Regions from separate parts of the Pseudonocardia sp. Ae505_Ps2 genome, predicted to be linked through region 2. Evidence: riboswitches for the same ligand, from Rfam matches in the RefSeq annotation. Region 2 holds a riboswitch; the other holds the start of a gene.

Region 1 (4,558 bases), 2.1 Mb from region 2:
GCCGAGGATGCGCAGCGGCGGTGCGGTGCGGCCCGCCGCGGCCTCGGCGGAGCGGACCTGGGCGACGATGCGGGCGGCGTCGTCGGCGTCGTGCGGGGTGGTGGCCACGACGTCGCCGACCCGGGCGGCGAGCAACGCCGGCTCGTAGCCGTGGGCCAGTGACAGGACCAGCGGCTGGCCCTGCGGCGGACGCGGCACGATCGAGGGGCCGGCGACGCCGAAGTGCTCCCCGGCGAAGTCGACCCGGTGCAGCTTGTCGCGGTCGACGAAGCGCCCGGTGAGCGCGTCGCGGATCTCGGCGTCGTCCTCCCAGGAGTCCCACAGCCGGCGCACGACCTCGACGACGTCGGCGGCCTCCCCGAACAGCTCGGCGACCAGCGCGCGGCCGGCCGGGGTGTCGAGGTCGGCGCGGCGCAGCCCGGGGACGGTGCGGCGCCCGAAGTGGGCGGCCTCGTCGGCGCGGACCGAGGTCTGCACCCGCCAGCCGGCACGGCCGTGGCTGTCGTGGTCGAGGGTGGCCAGCGCGGACGCGACGTGGAACGGCTCGGTGTGGGTGGTGGTGACGGTCGGGACCAGCCCGATCCGCGACGTCAGCGGGGCGAGGAAGGCGGCGACCAGCGAGGCGTCGAGGCGTCCCTGGACCCGGTCGGTGCGGCGCTGTGCCCCGTGGAGGTGGTCCCCGGACTGCAGGCCGAACCCGTCCTCGATCGTGAGCAGGTCGAGCAGCCCGCGCTCGGCGGTGCGGGCGAGGTCGGCCCAGTAGCGCGCGGTGAACAGCTCGCCGGGCCGGGCGCCGGGCTCGCGCCAGGCGGCGGGGTGCCAGCCGGCGCCGTCGAGCGCGACGGCCAGGTGCAGCGGCCGGCCTGAGGTGTCCGTTGTGGACATGAGGGCATCGCTTCCTCGTCGCACGGGGCGCGACGGAACGGGTGGGACGTCACGGGGGGGGGCGGACGCCACCGCCGACGGGGCGCCGGCGGGCGACGCGCAGCGCGGGACGGGGCGGTGTCAGGCCCGACAGGTCGCGCCGGCCACCCGCATCAGGTCGACGTGGCGCCGGTACCGAGGGTGGTGCGCGCCGCGCACCTGCTCCGCGATCGACCGCATGATCTCCTCCATCGAACCCGGCTGGAGCACCCGCACCCGCTGCTGCGGGGGGTTGCTGCGGCGTCGTCGAGCCGGGTCTCTCGGCCGCTCCGGATGGTGTGCACCCCGACTGTAGGGAGCCCGTGCCCGATGGTGTCAACCCGCGGAGCCGGCCCAGTGATGCCCGCCGCACCGAAGCTCCCGACCGGCGGAATCGGGACGCCTAACCGGCTCGACCTGTCCGGACAAGCCGGTCGCTTTCCTGGGGGGTGGACACCAGGTTGTCCGGAGAGGTGACCACGACGCACCCTGGTCGGGTGACGACGAGCCGACGGAGGCCCTCGCGCCCCCACCGGTTCGCAGGGGGTGCGACCGAGCCCTCCCCCCCACCAGCCGGCCCGAGCCGCACGGCGCGCGGTGCCAGTGCGTCCGACCGGCCTCGAGCCGTTCTGGCCGAGCCGGCGCGCCCCCGCCTACAGCGAGCTCTGTCGCTGACCGAGCCGTACCGGTCCCCGCTCTTCCGCGGACGGTAACGCCACACGTCCGGCGTCCGACGCATCAGCCGGAACAGGGATCGCCCGCCGGACACCGGTCCGGCCCGCCACCCGTCCCGCATCCCGGCACGCCGTCCCGGCCGGCCGGACCCGGCGCGCCGTGGTCGTCCCGACCGCCCGCCGCCCACCACGGAAGGACCCCGTCCCGCGATGTCCCCGCACGTCCTGCGCCCCGGCTCCCGGGTGCGCACCGCCGCCGTCCTGCTCGCGCTGCTGACCGCGCTCGGACTCATGGCCGGCTGCTCCCGCGCCGCCGAGAGCACCACCGCCGCAGGTGCCACCTCCCCCGCCGCCGAGGTCCGCGTCGGCTACTTCCCGAACATCACCCACGCCCCCGCGCTGGTCGGGGTGAAGCAGGGCCTGTTCGCCAAGGAGCTGGGCAGCACGAAGCTCACCACCCAGACCTTCAACGCCGGCCCGGACCAGGTCAACGCCCTGCTCGGCGGCTCGATCGACGTCGCGTTCATCGGCTCCGGCCCGGCGATCAACGCCTTCACCAAGTCGAACGGCGAGGCGGTGCGTCTGGTCGCCGGCTCCACCTCGGCCGGGGCCCAGCTGGTGACCAGCCCGGACATCACCTCGCCCGAGCAGCTCAAGGGCAAGATCATCGCGACGCCGCAGCTGGGCAACACCCAGGACATCGCCTTCAAGACCTGGCTCAAGGAGAACAACCTCCCGATCGGGGACGGCCCGGACGCGGTGACCGTCCAGAACATCGACAACCCGCAGACCCTCGACCTGTTCAAGCAGGGCAAGCTCGCCGGCGGGTGGCTGCCCGAGCCGTGGAGCTCGCGCCTGGTCGACGCCGGCGCGAAGGTGCTGGTCGACGAGAAGGCCCTGTGGCCGGACGGGAAGTTCCCGACCACCGTCGTCATCGCCCGGACCGAGTTCCTGCAGCAGCACCCCCAGACCGTCGAGGCGATCCTGCGCGGCGAGCAGGCCGCCATCTCCTTCATCCGCAGCGACCCGGCGCAGGCCAAGACCGTGTCCAACGCCGCGATCGGCGAGATCACCGGCAAGCCCCTGGCCGCGAACATCCTCGACCGCGCCTTCACCGAGCTGTCCTTCGACACCGACCCGCTCGCCTCGACCTTCCCGCAGCTGGCGAAGGACTCCGTCACCGCCGGCATCGCGCAGAGCGAGGCGAACCTGACCGGTTTCCTCGACCCGACCGCGATCGACGCGGTCCGCACCAGCTCCGGGGAGGCCGCCGTGGACCCGGCCGGTCTCGCCGCCGCGAACTGACCATCCCGACCGACGAGGGGAACCACCGATGACCGTCGACCTCACCACCCGGCGCCCCCCGGCCCGCGACACGGCCGTGGAGCTGTCGGGGGTCGCCAAGACCTTCGGCACCGGCCCCGGGGCGGTGACCGCGCTCAACGGGATCGACCTGCGGGTCGGCGACGGCGAGTTCGTCTGCGTGCTCGGTGCCTCCGGCTGCGGCAAGTCGACGCTGCTCAACCTGCTCGCCGGGCTCGACGAGCCGACCGCGGGCGAGGTCGCGGTGGGGTCCGCCCGACCGTCGTTCATGTTCCAGGAGGCCGCGCTCATGCCGTGGCTGACCGCGCTGCGCAACGTCGAGCTGCCGCTCAAGCTCGCCGGGCACGGCCGGGCGGCCCGGCGTGAGCGGGCCGAGGAGCTGCTCACCCTGGTCCGGCTGGAGGGCGTGGGCGGGAAGCGGCCGCACGAGCTGTCCGGTGGCATGCGCCAGCGCGTGTCGCTGGCCCGGGCGCTCGCCGCCGCGACCGGACTCGGCGACGAGCCCGGCACCGGCGGGCTGCTGCTGATGGACGAGCCGTTCGCCGCACTCGACGCGATCACCCGAGACGTGCTGCAGGGCGAGCTCCTGCGGGTCTGGCGGGCCACCGGCACGACGATCGTGTTCGTCACCCACGACGTGCGCGAGGCGGTCCGGCTGGCCGAGCGGGTCGTGCTGCTGTCCTCGCGTCCCGGCACCGTGGTCCGCGAATGGTCGGTGCCCGCCGACGGACACGACGCCGAGGCCCAGGCCGAGCTGCACGACGACATCACCGGACGACTGCGGCAGGTGATCACCAGCCATGCCGCGTGAGGACTCCTCGATGACGGTCGTCGACAACGACCGGGACTCCGCCGCCGCGGTCGCCGGGCTCGACGCCCTCGACACCCCGGTCGAGCGCACCACCCCGTGGTGGCAGCGGTTCCTGCGGACCTGGCTGCCACCGCTGGTCGCGCTCGCCCTGATCGTCCTGGTCTGGCAGATCGTCTGGGCCTCGGCGATCACGCCGGAGTACAAGCTGCCCGCACCGGGCGCGGTGGCCGAGGCGTTCGGCGCGACGGTCGCCAGCGGCGAGATCTGGTCGATCCTGTGGACCTCGATCAGCCGGGCCGCGCTCGGCTTCCTGCTCGCCCTGGTGATCGCCACCCCGCTCGGCGTCCTGGTCGCCAAGGTGCCGGTGATCCGGTCGGCGATCGGCCCGCTGCTCACCGGCCTGCAGTCGCTGCCGTCGGTGGCCTGGGTGCCGGCCGCGGTGCTCTGGTTCGGGCTGACCAACACCACGATCTTCTTCGTGGTGCTGCTCGGCTCGGTCCCCTCGATCGCCAACGGCCTGGTGGCGGGGATCGACCAGGTGCCGCCGATCCTGCCGCGAGCGGGCCAGGTGCTGGGCGCCACCGGCTACCAGATGGCCCGCTACGTGCTGCTCCCCGCGGCGCTGCCCGGCTACCTCGCGGGCTGCAAGCAGGGCTGGGCGTTCTCCTGGCGCTCGCTGATGGCCGCGGAGATCATCGCCGCCGGCCCGGCGCTGGGGGTCGGGCTCGGCGCCTACCTGAAGAACGGCGCCGACGTGAACGACATCGTCCAGGTGTTCGCCGCGATCCTGCTGATCCTCATCGTCGGCATCGGGGTGGAGCTGCTGGTCTTCCGCCCCCTGGAGCGA
Region 2 (4,558 bases):
TGGTCGGCCTGCTCCGGGTCGCGGCCCTTGCGCTCGGCGAACTCCTCGGCGAGCTGGTCGGCGCGGTAGCGCTTGTGGCAGGACTCGCACTCGACCAGCGGGTCGGAGAAGGTGCCGACGTGGCCCGAGGCGACCCAGGTCTGGCGCGGGAGGATGACCGAGGAGTCCAGGCCGACGACGTCGTCGCGGCCGGTCACCATGCTCTTCCACCACTGGCGCTTGATGTTGTCCTTCAGCTCGACGCCGAGGGGCCCGTAGTCCCACGCCGACCGGGTACCGCCGTAGATCTCACCGGAGGCGAAGACGAATCCGCGCCGCTTGGTCAGCGCGACGATGGTCTCGATCTTGGCTGAGGTGGGCTTGCTGGCCACTGGCGGCGCTCCAGAGAAGGTGGTTCGGAGGTCCCCGGATACGGGGCATCCCAGATTACCGACCCGCCATGTATCCCCACTCCCTGCCCCTGCCCCCCGACCCCGCCGCGGTGGCTCCGCCCGACCGACCTCGCACAGGTTCCTGCGACCTCGCACCGTGTGCAACGGCTGCGAGGTCGCAGGACGGTGCGCGAGGTCCGAGGGTCAGCTCAACAGGCTGGGGTGGTGGACGGGCGCGGCGCCGGGGGTCACGGTCACCAGGGACTCGTAGGTCGCCTCGGTGGTCGTGTCGGCCTCGGCCAGCAGCGGGTGCACGTGCTCGCGGACCTCGAACGGCCCCAGGGCACGCCGGTAGGCGTCGACGGAGTCGAAGCGGACGGTCAGGACCCACTGCCCGGCGTCCTCGATCGCCCGGCCCGCCTCACCCCCGCGGAAGCCCGGCCGGGCGGCGAGGAGTTCCAGGGCGCGGGCCACACGCGCGGTGAACGCGGCCTCCTCGGAGGGAGACACGCGGAAGCGGCAGACCAGCAGCACGGCGCGACGATAACGAACACGCCTACCATGTCGGGTGCGGCCTGTACGGCACAGCAGCGCCGGAGGGTGTGGCCGCCGCCTCCGGGGGAACGGACGGGTCCACCACATGTCTGCCGCAGCCCAGACCACGCACGCACCGGGAGCCGGCCCGGGCGCGGACGACGACCACCACCCCGCGCCCGAGCCGGGCCCGACCCGCGACCCGCGCACGCTGGCCGCCGCGGGCGACCTGCTGCGGGCACTCGCCGCACCGGTCCGGATCGCCATCGTGCTGCAGCTGCTGGAACACTCGCGGTGCGTCCACGACCTGGTGGACGCGCTCGGGGTCACCCAGCCCCTGATCAGCCAGCACCTGCGGGTCCTCAAGGCCGCCGGGGTGGTCGAGGGCGAGCGGAAGGGCCGCGAGGTGCTGTATTCGCTGGTGGACGACCACCTGGCGCACATCGTGGTGGACGCCGTCGCCCACGTCGAGGAGGACACGTGACGGAGACGACCGGCCGGACGACCGCGGCGGCGGTCACCGAGCGGTCCACCGCCGGGCCGCGCGGCATCCGCGCCACCCGGCAGCGGGCCGCCGTCACCGCGCTACTGGACCGGCTGGACGACTTCCGGTCCGCCCAGGAGATCCACGAGGAGCTGCGGCGCGCCGGCGAGGGCATCGGCCTGACCACGGTCTACCGGACCCTGCAGACCCTCGCCGACGGCGGCGAGGTCGACGTGCTGCGGGTCGCGTCCGGCGAGGCCGTCTACCGGCGCTGCGAGACCGAGCACCACCACCATCACCTCGTGTGTCGCCGGTGCGGCGCCGCCGTTGAGATCGAGGGGCCGGCGGTCGAGTCCTGGACCGAGTCGGTCGCCCAGAAGCACGGCTTCACCGAGGTGTCGCACACCCTCGAGATCTTCGGCCTCTGCGGCCGCTGCTCGGCGGGCTGAGGCCCGGGCTCAGTCCCCGCAGCCGGGGACGGCGGGCAGCTCCCGGTCGCGGGCGAACGGGTCCGCCGGGCGCGGGTCCGGGGTCGGCGCCCACCGGCCGTCGACGAGGGCGTAGGTCCAGGCCGGGCCGCGCCGTGCCAGATCGGTCAGCGCGTCGACCAGCCGGTCGACGTCGGAGGAGCCGGTGCGCAGGCCCAGCGACGCGCGCACGGCGTCGCGGCCGCCGGTGAGCCGCGCCAGCAGCGGGTGGGCGCAGAACCGGCCGTCGCGGACCCCGATGCCGTACTCGGCCGACAGCGCCGCCGCGACCAGCCCGGCGGGCAGCTCGCCCAGGGTGAACGAGACGGTCGCGGTGCGGTCGCCCGCGTCGTCGAAGCAGGACAGGGCCCGCAGGCCGGGGACCGTCGCCAGGCCGGCGTGCAGACGGTCGGCGAGCTCGCGCTCGTGGGCAGGCACGATGTCGTCGATCAGCGGGTCCAGGGTCCGGCAGGCCGCGCCGAGTGCGGCGGTACCGAGGACGTTCGGGGTGCCGCCCTCGTGCCGCTGCGGCGACGGCAGCCACTCCGTGACCGTGCCGCCGCCCGGGCCGTCGGCGACGGACACGGATCGGACCGCTCCCCCGCCCGCGACGTGCGGTTCGGCGGCGTCGAGCCAGTCCCGGCGGCCGACGAGGACCCCGGCGCCGTAGGGCGCGTAGAGCTTGTGCCCGGACAGCGCGACGTAGTCCGCGTCCCACCCGGCCAGGTCGACGCGCCGGTGCGGGGCGAGCTGGGCGGCGTCGACGCACAGCCGGGCACCCGCGGCGTGCGCGATCCGCGCGATCTCGGCGACCGGGAGGAGCTCGCCGGTCACGTTGGACGCCCCGGTGACCGCGACCAGCGCGGCGTCGGGACGGGCGGCGAGCTCGGCCCGCAACGCATCGAGCGTCGAGGCAAGGGTGGCGGCGGCGGGCACGACGCGGTGCTCGCGGTCGCGCCAGGCCAGCAGCGTCGCATGGTGCTCCAGGTCCAGCGTCACCACCGGGCCGGGGACGGCGCGGGCGAGCAGGCCGAGCGCATCGGTGGTGTTGCGGGTGAACACCACGACGTCGTCGGCGCGGGCCCGGACGAACCGGGCGACGTCGGCGCGGGCGTTCTCCACGAGCGCGGTGCAGACCTTCGAGGTCCAGCCGGCGCCGCGGTGCACGCTGCCGTGGTACGGCAGCACCTCGGCGACGTGCGCGGCGACCGGCTCCAGCGCCGGCGCGGACGCGGCGGAGTCGAGGTCGCAGTAGCGGGCCCACCGGCCGTCGACGAGCGGGACCGTGAGGTCCGCACCGACGACGCGGGGCAGGGCGTGCTGGACGGGACGTGGCAGGGCGAGGGTCATGATCGGGCCTCCGGCCGATCTCGGGGACCCGGCGTGGCGCACGGATCCGCGCTTGCCGACTGCGGGTGTCGCGTCGGCCCGGTCATCACCCGGGGCACCCCACCGCGGAGGAGGGTTGCCGTCCAGCGAGCCGGGGCTTCGCGCTGGCACTCGTGACCTTCGGCGACGAAACTAGCAGACCGTCTCAGATGGAGACACGTGAGCATCGCCACCCCGGATAGCGTCTGACCGATGACGGACACGCACCCCGCGCCCACCACGGTCCGGCGGATCGACGTCCCGGAGTCCGGCGAGCTGGCCCAGCTCGCCGCCGTCTTCGAGGACCTGCAGTACGTGCTGCGCTGCTGCGAGCACCTGGTCACCGCCCTGGGCGGACCCGAGTCCGGGCCGGTGCGGGTGGACGCCGACCCAGCGCTGGTCGAGGCCCTGTGGACCGGCGCCCTGATCGGCTACGTGCGGTGCTTCTCCGGCCGGACGAAGACGCTGACCACCGACGACCTGACGTCGCTGGAGCTCGACGGGGACGTCAGCGGGTTCCACGACATGGTGTTCAAGCTCCGCGACCACTACGCCTCCCGGCACGTGAACCCGCGCGAGTCGTACTCGATCGGCGTGGCCCAGTCCAACGACGGGACGCCCCGGGGCGTCGCCGTCGTCTCCACCCCGCGCCCGCTCGTCGACGAGACGACGGTCCGGCTGCTCGGCCGGGTCGCCTACAGCCTGTCCGGCCTGGTGGACGCCCGGATGAAGAAGTCCCAGAACGACGTCCTCGGCGTCGCGCACGGGATGACCGCGGGCCAGCTGGCGGGGCTGCCGCTGGTGCACCTCGACGGCAGCGGCGAGGCGGCCCCGGAGGACGCGGTGACCCGGGACGGCACCGCGGACGGCCCGGGGAACTGATCCCCGCCGGATGCATCATCCGGCGCACAGCGGCTACCCGGTCGGGACACATCCCGACGAGAGGTGACCTCATGACCACTCGCACGACGACGTCCGACGCCGTCCGCACCGCCCTGCACGGCCTGGAGTTCCCCGCCGGCAAGGACGACCTGGCGTGGACCGCCGAGCGCAACGAGGCCGACGCCGCGACGGTCGAGGCCCTGCGGGCGGTGCCGGCCGAGGAGCACTACGCCTCGATCGCCGCCGTGGTGGCCGCCGTGGACCTGGCCGACGACGACCCGGCGCGCCAGACCTCGGGCGACACCGCGGACGAGTCGGCCGAGGAGACCGAGCAGCTGCGCGCGCAGCGGCGCACCGAGCACACCCGTCCCGGGCTGTCGGAGTCCACGAAGGACGTGGACCCGGTCAACCCGATCGCCGAGGAGCTCGGCACCAACCGCAAGAAGTGACCC

Evidence for each region. A riboswitch is a leader RNA that binds a small molecule or an ion and turns the genes downstream of it on or off. The one in region 2 is predicted to bind S-adenosylmethionine.
Region 1: linked by a shared signal. The riboswitch ahead of Ae505Ps2_RS34240 (putative leader peptide) and the one ahead of Ae505Ps2_RS24625 (aminotransferase class V-fold PLP-dependent enzyme) in region 2 are both predicted to bind S-adenosylmethionine.

Annotation. Positions count from the first base shown of each region.
Region 1 is NZ_MCIP01000001.1:3,156,750-3,161,307, reverse strand. Features, by position in the region: gene Ae505Ps2_RS15130 (LLM class flavin-dependent oxidoreductase) at 1-885, opposite strand, end outside; gene Ae505Ps2_RS34240 (putative leader peptide) at 1,006-1,104, opposite strand; SAM riboswitch class I at 1,110-1,204, opposite strand; gene Ae505Ps2_RS15125 (ABC transporter substrate-binding protein) at 1,788-2,882, shown strand; gene Ae505Ps2_RS15120 (ABC transporter ATP-binding protein) at 2,911-3,711, shown strand; gene Ae505Ps2_RS15115 (ABC transporter permease) at 3,722-4,558, shown strand, end outside.
Region 2 is NZ_MCIP01000001.1:5,298,905-5,303,462, forward strand. Features, by position in the region: gene Ae505Ps2_RS24605 (glycine--tRNA ligase) at 1-371, opposite strand, end outside; gene Ae505Ps2_RS24610 (antibiotic biosynthesis monooxygenase family protein) at 576-905, opposite strand; gene Ae505Ps2_RS24615 (metalloregulator ArsR/SmtB family transcription factor) at 1,012-1,389, shown strand; gene Ae505Ps2_RS24620 (Fur family transcriptional regulator) at 1,386-1,838, shown strand; gene Ae505Ps2_RS24625 (aminotransferase class V-fold PLP-dependent enzyme) at 1,848-3,206, opposite strand; SAM riboswitch class IV at 3,250-3,364, opposite strand; gene Ae505Ps2_RS24630 (hypothetical protein) at 3,438-4,106, shown strand; gene Ae505Ps2_RS24635 (DUF2795 domain-containing protein) at 4,178-4,555, shown strand.